2 regions of the Streptomyces sp. NPDC026515 genome follow, and region 2 is predicted to be linked to the other one. Evidence: riboswitches for the same ligand, from Rfam matches in the RefSeq annotation. Region 2 holds a riboswitch; the other holds the start of a gene.
The links. A riboswitch is a leader RNA that binds a small molecule or an ion and turns the genes downstream of it on or off. The one in region 2 is predicted to bind cyclic di-AMP.
Positions count from the first base shown of each region.

Region 1: another riboswitch for cyclic di-AMP. It lies ahead of ACZ4O3_RS32700 (transglycosylase SLT domain-containing protein); the one in region 2 lies ahead of ACZ4O3_RS00605 (M23 family metallopeptidase).

Region 1 is NZ_JBVHQD010000018.1:176,302-181,060, reverse strand. It holds gene ACZ4O3_RS32705 (polyprenyl synthetase family protein) at 1-786, opposite strand, end outside; cyclic di-AMP (ydaO/yuaA leader) riboswitch at 1,985-2,180, shown strand; gene ACZ4O3_RS32700 (transglycosylase SLT domain-containing protein) at 2,186-2,674, shown strand; gene ACZ4O3_RS32695 (HAD family hydrolase) at 2,684-3,490, opposite strand; gene ACZ4O3_RS32690 (hypothetical protein) at 3,748-4,242, shown strand; partial or broken gene ACZ4O3_RS32685 (carboxylate--amine ligase) at 4,402-4,759, opposite strand, start outside.
Region 2 is NZ_JBVHQD010000001.1:141,244-146,002, forward strand. It holds gene ACZ4O3_RS00595 (M16 family metallopeptidase) at 1-1,226, shown strand, start outside; gene ACZ4O3_RS00600 (M16 family metallopeptidase) at 1,223-2,611, shown strand; cyclic di-AMP (ydaO/yuaA leader) riboswitch at 2,804-2,967, shown strand; gene ACZ4O3_RS00605 (M23 family metallopeptidase) at 2,980-3,735, shown strand; gene ACZ4O3_RS00610 (GntR family transcriptional regulator) at 3,947-4,642, shown strand.

The sequences.
Region 1 (4,759 bases), on a different contig from region 2:
CGTGGGGACACCCTCGCGGAGGTCGGTCCCCGGGGTCTTGCCGGACTCGTGGGAGTCGGAGGCGATGTCCAGGACGTCGTCGGCGAGCTGGAAGGCGACACCGAGGCGTTCGCCGTACTGGGTGAGGACGTCCACGACCGTCTCGTCGGCACCGGACATCATCGCGCCGAAACGACAGGAGACCGCCACCAGCGAGCCGGTCTTGCCGCCGAGCACGTCGAGGTAGTGGTCGACGGGGTCACGCCCGTCCGAAGGACCCGCCGTCTCCAGGATCTGACCCGTCACCAACCGCTCGAACGCGAGGGCCTGGACCCGCACCGCCTCGGGTCCGAGGTCGGCGAGGATCTGCGAGGCGCGCGCGAAGAGGAAGTCACCGGTGAGGACGGCGACCGAGTTGCCCCAGCGGGTGTTGGCACTGTCGACACCACGCCGCACGGCCGCCTCGTCCATGACGTCGTCGTGGTAGAGCGTGGCGAGATGGGTCAGCTCGACGACCACCGCCGACGGCACGACGCCCGGCGCGTACGGGTCACCGAACTGCGCGGCCAGCATCACCAGCAGGGGCCGGAACCGCTTCCCGCCGGCCCGCACGAGGTGCTGCGCGGCTTCCGTGATGAACGGGACCTCACTTTTGGTGGCTTCTAGCAAGCCCTCCTCGACAGCCGTCAATCCGGCCTGGACATCGGCTTCCAGAGCCTGGTCCCGCACGCTCAGCCCGAACGGCCCGACGGTCACGAGGGGTCTCCTGTCTGCTGGTGTCCACTGGCGGTTACATGGTTTGTCGATAGGTCGCTGCCATCACTCAAGTCAGCGTATCCGGTCAGGTTTCGATCACCGAGGGCGCCCACCGTTACACCCCGGGCACTATCGGATCACGACCGGTATGTTCTTGATCAGCTGATACGACCTGACATGCAATGACTTAACAGGATGTGCTGGTGCTTGTCCCGAACCAGGGGGCGAGCCGTGTCCCGGGACCGGGTCCTGAACCCGGTCCCGGACCAGCACCGACACCGGGTCCGGCCGCGGATCGTCCCGCAGACCTCCGCCCGTGGGCGGTCACGCCACCTCCTGCCGACGTCACCTGCCCGGAGGCACCCCTTCCGCGGTCCACCGCGTTCCGATCCACCCCCGTATGCCCCCTCCTCCACGAGATCAGACATGCGCGCGGGCGCGCGTGAGGCCCGGTCCCTGCCGACGCGGTGCGGGCGGACTCACGACCCGCGAGCAGCCGACGGCGCGGCCTCGGCACGGACGAGGCGTGAACACGGTCGGGGGCTCCCGCGGTCGGCACTCCTCGGGACGCGTCCCCCTCGGGACGAGGACCCGCGCGCCCGGGCCGCTCATGGCGCTCGCCGTGACCCCCACTCCCCGGACGGCCGCCAGGACAACGACGCGCGAGGGGGCGGAGGTTCCGCTCCCACGGAGGACACCCGCGCATGGACGATCGCTCTGCCGCCGCCGAGTCGTGACGCCTGCGCCCCGCCCTCGGCGTGACCGGAATCACGTACCGCCACACGGGAACTCCCGGCACCTCGGCATCCACCCGCCCAGGTCCGTCGGTCCGCTCACCTCGAAGCGAAATTCCGCTTAACAAGGCAATTCGGACAATCCATGAAATTGCTTGTGATGTGCACCACTCCATTCGCCCCAATCGAGGCAATCCATACAAATGGCGGAGCGGGGCTATTCCCTCGATACCCGGAAAGGCGGATTCAATCAATCCCCATTTGTTCGATTCGCCGTAATTGCCACTTCGTGAAGTGGGTCACGTGGCCCTGAGTGCCACCGAGGCGGTAAGGCGACCCTCTCTCTCCTTTCCTTGTCGGCGAGTTGAGGCTTGGCAACCGCAAAGGATCAAGTACCCCATACGACTCAGATCAAGGTCAATCGGCGTGTTGGGGGAATCAGGTACTTGTTCCGGACATGTGCTCTCGCATACGTTCCGGCTCACCGGGCGGACGCCAAATCCTGCCGCCGCCCGTCGCGACCATCAACGAGTCCATTCGCACGGCAGGAGCGGGGGAACCAGGTAAGTCGCCGGACCGGGCGACCGACGTCACCGACGGACGTCGTACCGGAACGGCTAGGGGTGAAGTCGCCTCGCCTCAGGGCGGTGCGACCGGGAACTCCCCGAGCCCGAACCCGACAGCTCACCCCGCAGGCGACGGAGAGGAACCACGACATGTCTGCTGCCCCTCAGCACCGCCGTCCCCGCCGTAACCGCGTCGTCCGCACGCTCGCCGTCGCCGGTACCGGCGCCGCCGTTCTCGCCCTCCCGCTCATCGGTGCGACCGCCGCCTCCGCCGCCACTTCCACCACCTCGACGGCGTCCACGACGCTCGCCGGGTACCCGAACAACCTCGACGGCTGGATCCGCGAGTCGCTCGCGATCATGGCCGAAAAGAACATTCCGGGCAGCTACAACGGCATCTACCGCAACGTGATGCGTGAGTCCTCCGGCAACCCGCGGGCCATCAACCTCTGGGACTCCAACGCGGCCGCCGGCATCCCCTCCAAGGGCCTGCTCCAGGTGATCGACCCGACGTTCAAGACCTACCACGTGGACGGCACGTCGTTCGACGTCTACGACCCGGTCGCGAACATCACCGCCGCCTGCAACTACGCCGCCGCGCGGTACGGCTCGATCGACAACGTGCACGGCGCGTACTGACCGGCGCCGTCAGGTGAAGAGCCTTTCGAGGACGACGGCGATGCCGTCGTCCTCGTTCGACAGGGTGATCTCGTCGGCCACCGCCTTGAGTTCGGCGTGGGCGTTGGCCATGGCCACCCCGTAGGACGCCCAGTCGAACATGGGGATGTCGTTGGGCATGTCCCCGAAGGCGATGGCCCGTTCGGGGCTCAGCCCCAGATGGTCGGCGGCCAGTGCCAGCCCGGTCGCCTTGGTCACCCCGCACGGCTGGAGCTCGACCGTTCCCGGCCCCGACATGGTGACCGTCGCGAGCGATCCCACCACCGCGCGCGCGGTGGCCGCCAGTTCATCGTCCGACAGGGTGTGGTGGCGCAGCAGCACCTTGCTGATGGGCGCGCACCACAGGTCGTCCCGCCGTCCCACGCGCAGCGCGGGCAGCGTGGGGTGGGGCATCAGATAGCCCGGCTCGATGAGCGTGAGCCCGTCCACGCCGTCCTGGTCGACCGCCGCGTACACCTGCCCGACCTCGGCCTCGATCTTGCCCAGGGCGGTCTCGGCCAGCTCCCGGTCCAGGGTGACCGACCACAGCAGCCGGTCCGCGCCGGCGTCGTAGAGCTGGGCGCCCTGGCCGCAGACCGCGAGTCCCGCGCAACCGAGGTCGTCCAGGAGGGGGCGCACTCTCGGCGCGGGGCGGCCGGTCACCACGAGATGCCGGGCGCCGACCCGGCCCGCCCGCGCGAGCGCGGCGAGCGACCGTTCCGAGAGGGTGTCGTCGGCACGCAGCAGTGTGCCGTCCAGGTCGGTGGCGATCAGTGAGTACGGGGTGGGTGCGACCATGATCAGAGAATACGGACAGCACGTCCCTGAGACTCACTGTGCGTTTCGGCCTCAAATGGCGGCCGCCGTATCGGCGATGGGGCGTTGCCGGTGGCGCGCGTTACGTTCGCGGTGGGTCGGCGGTACCGATCGGGCAGGAGCGGCGTGGTGACGGACGGACCGGAGGACTTCCGGGCGCATCGGCTGGAGGCGGTGACCGGGACGCGGCGGACCCCGGCGAGGCACGCTGGAACTGCGCCTGCCGGCTCCTCGACGGCTTGGAGCGGCTGGGCGACTGTCCCGGGGACCCGGTCGGCGGTGCGCTGTACACCGAGGAGACCAGGCGGCTCGGACTCTGGTCCGACGAGGACGGCGACGCCCCCGAACTGGACGCCGGGCAGGAGCTGTTGGGGCTGCACTTCACCGACGCGTGCGTACGGCCGGCGCAGGACCTGCGCGCCGGGGGCCGCATCGAGAAGATCCTCGGGCGGCCGCTGCCGGTCGTGGTCTTCGACATGTACTGCCCCCGCTGGGAGGCCGAGGCCACCAAGGCGGCCAGTCCGCCGTCGCTGACCGAGGAGTTCCCGGCCGGGCAGCGGGCTGCCGAGCACGGGTGGTCACGGGTGGCCCCGGGGCGGGGTGGCGGCCCGGCCCCGGGGCGGGTGGTGGCCGGTTCCGAGCCGTCCTGGCCAGGCGGTGGCCCGAGTCCGGTGGTGGCCGCTCCCCTGTGCGTGTCAGGCGTGGGCGGCCGCCAGGCGCCTGGTCAGGCGTGAGGAGACCCGTTCCGTACCGCATACGAACCGCGTCACCGGACCGTACGAGGCGACCGCGGCCGGCAGGTGACGTACGGGCCGAGCACGGACGAGGCGTATCCGGCGCCTGGGAGTCGGGGCGCCGTGGCCGGCCGCGACGCGGGGGCGCGGACGTGGTGCCTACTTCGTGGACGTGCTGGAGCCGCGGCGGTGGGCGCGCCACAGCCCGTAGAGGTGCTTCGCGCCGGACGCACGAAACGGGCGAGCATCGTGACGAACGGCAGCGGGTCGTGACCCGCGAGCCAGGCCGGCCCGGTCCCGCTGGGGCGCTCCGGCGCGTGCGGCGTCGTATAGCCGCTGCGGCGGCAGGCGAGGAGGGCAGGGAGGTCGGTGTTCTCCACGACGTACCGGTGGCCGGCGCGCTGCTCCCCGTCCGGAACCCGGCGCCCGGTCAGATCCAGGCGCACGGCGCGGACCACGTCCACCCCCGACTCGCTTTCGAAGAGCCGGAACTGGGCGCCCATGCGGGGGTTGAAGT
Region 2 (4,759 bases):
GTACCGGCCTGGCTCACCTTTTCGAGCACTTGATGTTCCAGGGCTCCGCCCAGGTGAAGGGCAACGGCCACTTCGAGCTCGTACAGGGCGCCGGCGGCTCGCTCAACGGCACCACCAGCTTCGAGCGCACCAACTACTTCGAGACCATGCCCGCCCACCAGCTGGAGCTCGCCCTCTGGCTGGAGGCCGACCGCATGGGCTCGCTGCTCGCCGCCCTCGACGACGAGTCGATGGAGAACCAGCGGGACGTCGTCAAGAACGAGCGCCGCCAGCGCTACGACAACGTCCCCTACGGCACCGCCTTCGAGAAGCTCACCGCGCTCGCCTACCCGGAGGGCCACCCCTACCACCACACGCCGATCGGCTCGATGGCGGACCTGGACGCGGCCACCCTGGAGGACGCGCGGGCGTTCTTCCGTACCTACTACGCGCCCAACAACGCGGTGCTCTCGGTGGTCGGCGACATCGACCCCCAGGAGACCCTCGCCTGGATCGAGAAGTACTTCGGCTCCATCCAGGCGCACGACGGCAAGCCCGCCCCGCGTGACGGCTCGCTGCCCGACATCATGGGCGAGCAGCTGCGCGAGGTCGTCGTGGAGGAGGTGCCCGCGCGCGCGTTGATGGCCGCCTACCGGCTCCCGGAGGACGGCACGCGCGTCTCCGACGCGGCCGACCTGGCTCTCACCGTCCTCGGCGGCGGCGAGTCCTCGCGTCTGTACAACCGCCTCGTACGGCGCGACCGTACGGCCGTCGCCGCCGGCTTCGGGCTGCTGCGCCTGGCCGGTGCGCCCTCCCTGGGCTGGCTGGACGTGAAGACCTCCGGTGACGTCGAGGTCCCGGTCATCGAGGCCGCCATCGACGAGGAGCTGGCCCGCTTCGCGGAGGAGGGCCCCACGCCCGAGGAGATGGAACGCGCCCAGGCCCAGTTGGAGCGCGAGTGGCTGGACCGGCTGGGCACCGTCGCCGGCCGCGCCGACGAACTGTGCCGGTTCGCCGTCCTGTTCGGCGACCCGCAGCTCGCCCTGACCGCCGTCCAGCGCGTCCTCACGGTGACCCCGGAGGAGGTCCAGGAGGTCGCCAAGGCCCGCCTGCGGCCCGAGAACCGCGCGGTGCTCGTCTACGAGCCCAAGTCCCCCGAGACGGTCGAGGACGCCGACGTACCCGAGGACCCCGAGGCCGAGGCCACGGTCGAAGCCGGCGACAACAACGAGGAGGCGGCGAAGTGAGCGAGCTCGCCACCATGGACTTCCACCCGCAGCCCCAGGCCGGCGAGGCCCGGCCCTGGGCCTTCCCGGCCCCCGAGCGCTCCACCCTGGACAACGGGCTCACCGTGCTGCGCTGCCACCGCCCCGGACAGCAGGTCGTCGCCGTGGAGGTGCTCCTGGACGCACCCCTGGACGCCGAGCCGGCCGGCCTGGACGGCGTCGCCACGATCATGGCGCGCGCCTTCTCCGAGGGCACCGACAAGCACTCCGCCGAGGAGTACGCCGCCGAGCTGGAGCGGGCCGGCGCCACCCTCGACGCGCACGCCGACCACCCGGGCGTCCGGCTCAGCCTGGAGGTCCCGGCCTCCCGTCTGGGCAAGGGCCTCGGGCTGCTCTCCGACGCGCTCCGGGCACCCGCCTTCGCCGACAGCGAGGTCGAGCGGCTGGTCCGCAACCGCCTCGACGAGATCCCGCACGAGCTGGCCAACCCCAGCCGCCGGGCCGCCAAGCAGCTCTACAAGGAGCTCTTCCCGTCGGCCGCGCGGATGTCCCGGCCGCGCCAGGGCACCGAGGACACCGTCGAGAAGATCGACGCGGCCGCCGTACGCGCCTTCTACGACCGGCATGTGCGGCCCGCCACCGCCACCGCGGTCATCGTCGGCGACCTGACCGGCATCGACCTGGACGAACTGCTCGGCGAGACCCTGGGCGCCTGGCGCGGCACGGCCGCCCAGCCCCGGCCGGTGCCCCCGGTCACCGCGGACGACACCGGCCGTGTCGTCATCGTGGACCGCCCCGGGGCCGTCCAGACGCAGCTGCTCATCGGCCGCGTCGGCGCCGACCGGCACGACCGTGTCTGGCCCGCCCAGGTGCTCGGCACCTACTGCCTGGGCGGCACCCTCACCTCCCGCCTGGACCGCGTCCTGCGCGAGGAGAAGGGCTACACCTACGGCGTCCGTGCCTTCGGGCAGGTGCTGCGCTCCGCTCCCGACGGCAGCGGCGCCTCGATGCTCGCCATCAGCGGCTCCGTGGACACCCCGAACACCGGCCCGGCGCTCCAGGACCTGTGGACGGTGCTGCGCACCCTCGCCTCCGGGGGCCTCACGGACGCCGAGCGTGACGTCGCCGTGCAGAACCTGGTCGGCGTGGCGCCGCTCAAGTACGAGACGGCGGCGGCCGTCGCCGGCACCCTGGCCGACCAGGTCGAGCAGCATCTGCCGGACGACTTCCAGGCCACCCTCTACCGGCAACTGGCCGCCACCGGCACCGTGGAGGCCACCGCGGCGGTCGTGAGCGCCTTCCCGGTCGACCACCTGGTGACGGTCCTGGTCGGCGACGCGGCGCAGATCAAGGAGCCCGTCGAGGCCCTCGGCATCGGCGAAGTGACGGTCGTCGCCGCGGAGTAGCGGCACGCGCGCGCCCGGAGCCCTGGTGACCCTCGGGTCACCAGGGCTCTGAAATGTCCGAATTGAGGCGGAGGTTGCCTGTCTGCCCTGTGGGATGCGCGACAAAAACCGCGATCCGTTTGAGGATTGCGGGGACGCCCTCATAGGTTCTTCCGGACTGTCCGCCAGGCACCGAGCCGCGCCCGCGGCACCGGACAGTCATCGCCGAGTCCCCGTACGGCGCGAGCCAGGGGAGCCGGGGACCCATGCAGTCCCTGGGGTGAATCGGACGCCCGCGCGAGCCGCGAGGGCGCCCGTAGGAGACCTTCCTGCTCCGAACCCGTCAGCTAACCCGGTAGGCGAGAGGGAAGGAAAGGACCAGCCTCTACATGGCGTTCATGTGCGCCTCCGGGAAGCACCGTCGTCCCGGCCGGGTGAAGCGCACCACCGCGCAGGCCGCCGGTATCGCGGCCCTCACCACCACAGGTGTCATCGGCACCGTCTCGGCAGCCCCGGCGCTCGCCGCGGAGAACTCGGTCGAGCAGACCGGCCTCACTCCGGTGATCACGGTCAGCGACTCGGTCGCCGAGCAGATCGACGCCCAGGCAGCCGCGCAGACGGCGGCCGCCGAGCGCAAGGCGGCCGAGGAGGCCGCGCGCAAGAAGGCGGCAGCCAAGGCCAAGAAGGAGCGCGAGGCCGAGGTGCGTGCCGCGCGGGAGGCCGAGCGCAAGCGTCTCAACGCCTTCGTCGCGCCGATCTCCGACTCGTACGTCTCCACCGGCTACCGGACCGGCGGCTCCCTGTGGTCCTCCGGCGCCCACACCGGCATCGACTTCCACGCCGCCACCGGCACGGTGGTGCACGCGGTCGGTACCGGCACGGTCGTCTCCACCGGCTGGGGCGGCTCGTACGGCAACCAGATCGTCATCAAGATGGCCGACGGCATGTACACCCAGTACGGCCACCTGTCGTCGATAGGAGTCTCGGTGGGGCAGAAGGTCACCCCGGGCGAGCGGATCGGCCTCTCCGGCGCGACCGGCAACGTGACCGGCCCGCACCTCCACTTCGAGGCCCGCACGACCCCGGAGTACGGCTCGGACGTCGACCCGGTCTCCTACCTCCGCAAGCACGGTGTCGACGTCTGACCCGAACGCGGCGACGACCGTGTGACGTCACGCGGCGAGTGTGCCGAAGCCCCGGCTCCCGAGCCGGGGCTTTCGTCGTTTTCGTGAACCCGATGTCCAAAAAATATGCATGGATTCAGGGCCGCCGTCGGAAATTCCCGCTCATTGCAATAGAGTCACGGAACGGACGCCACTCGGCGGCGTTTCACGGGGATTAAGGCGGAGGTCGGACATGCGTATTCCGGCGCACTCGGTATGCACGGCGATCCGGGACGACATCGTCGCGGGTGTCTACGAGCGCGGCAGCCGGCTCACCGAGGAACTCCTGGCCCGCCGCTACGGTGTCTCGCGCGTCCCCGTCCGCGAGGCCCTGCGCACCCTGGAGGCCGAGGGCTTCGTCGTGACGCGCCGGCACGCGGGCGCGTGCGTGGCGGAACCGACCGAGCAGGAGGCCGCCGACCTGCTGGAGATGCGCCTGCTCCTGGAGCCGCTCGGCGCCTCCCGGGCCGCCCAGCGCCGCACCGAGGCCCACCTCAAGGTGCTCCGCGGACTGGTCAGGCTGGGCCAGGAACGCGCCCGCAGGGGTGGCAGCGAGGACCTGCGCTCCCTGGGCGGCTGGTTCCACGAGACGCTCGCCCAGGCCACCGGCAGCCACGCCCTGACCTCGACGCTCACCCAGCTGCGGCACAAGATCGCCTGGATGTACGTCGTCGACTCACCCGCCAACCCCGTGGAGTCCTGGGCCGAGCACGGCGCCATCGTGGACGCGGTGACACGCGGCGACGGCGAACGCGCGCGGGCGATCACCGCGCTGCACGCCGAGCGGTCCACGGTCTCCCACCGGCCGCGCTTTTCCGGCGGCACGGACCGGTCGGCCGGTGTGAGGACTTCGCAACATCCCGTAAACATGTCGGGCCTGCGGCATTAACACGGGCGCCGTATACAAAGAGATGTTATTCGGTGGAGCAGTATTTCCGACGCCCTCGGCCGGACTCCGCCGCCTTTATCTCGCGCGCGCCCGGAATTTCCGGAGCGTGTTATCGCC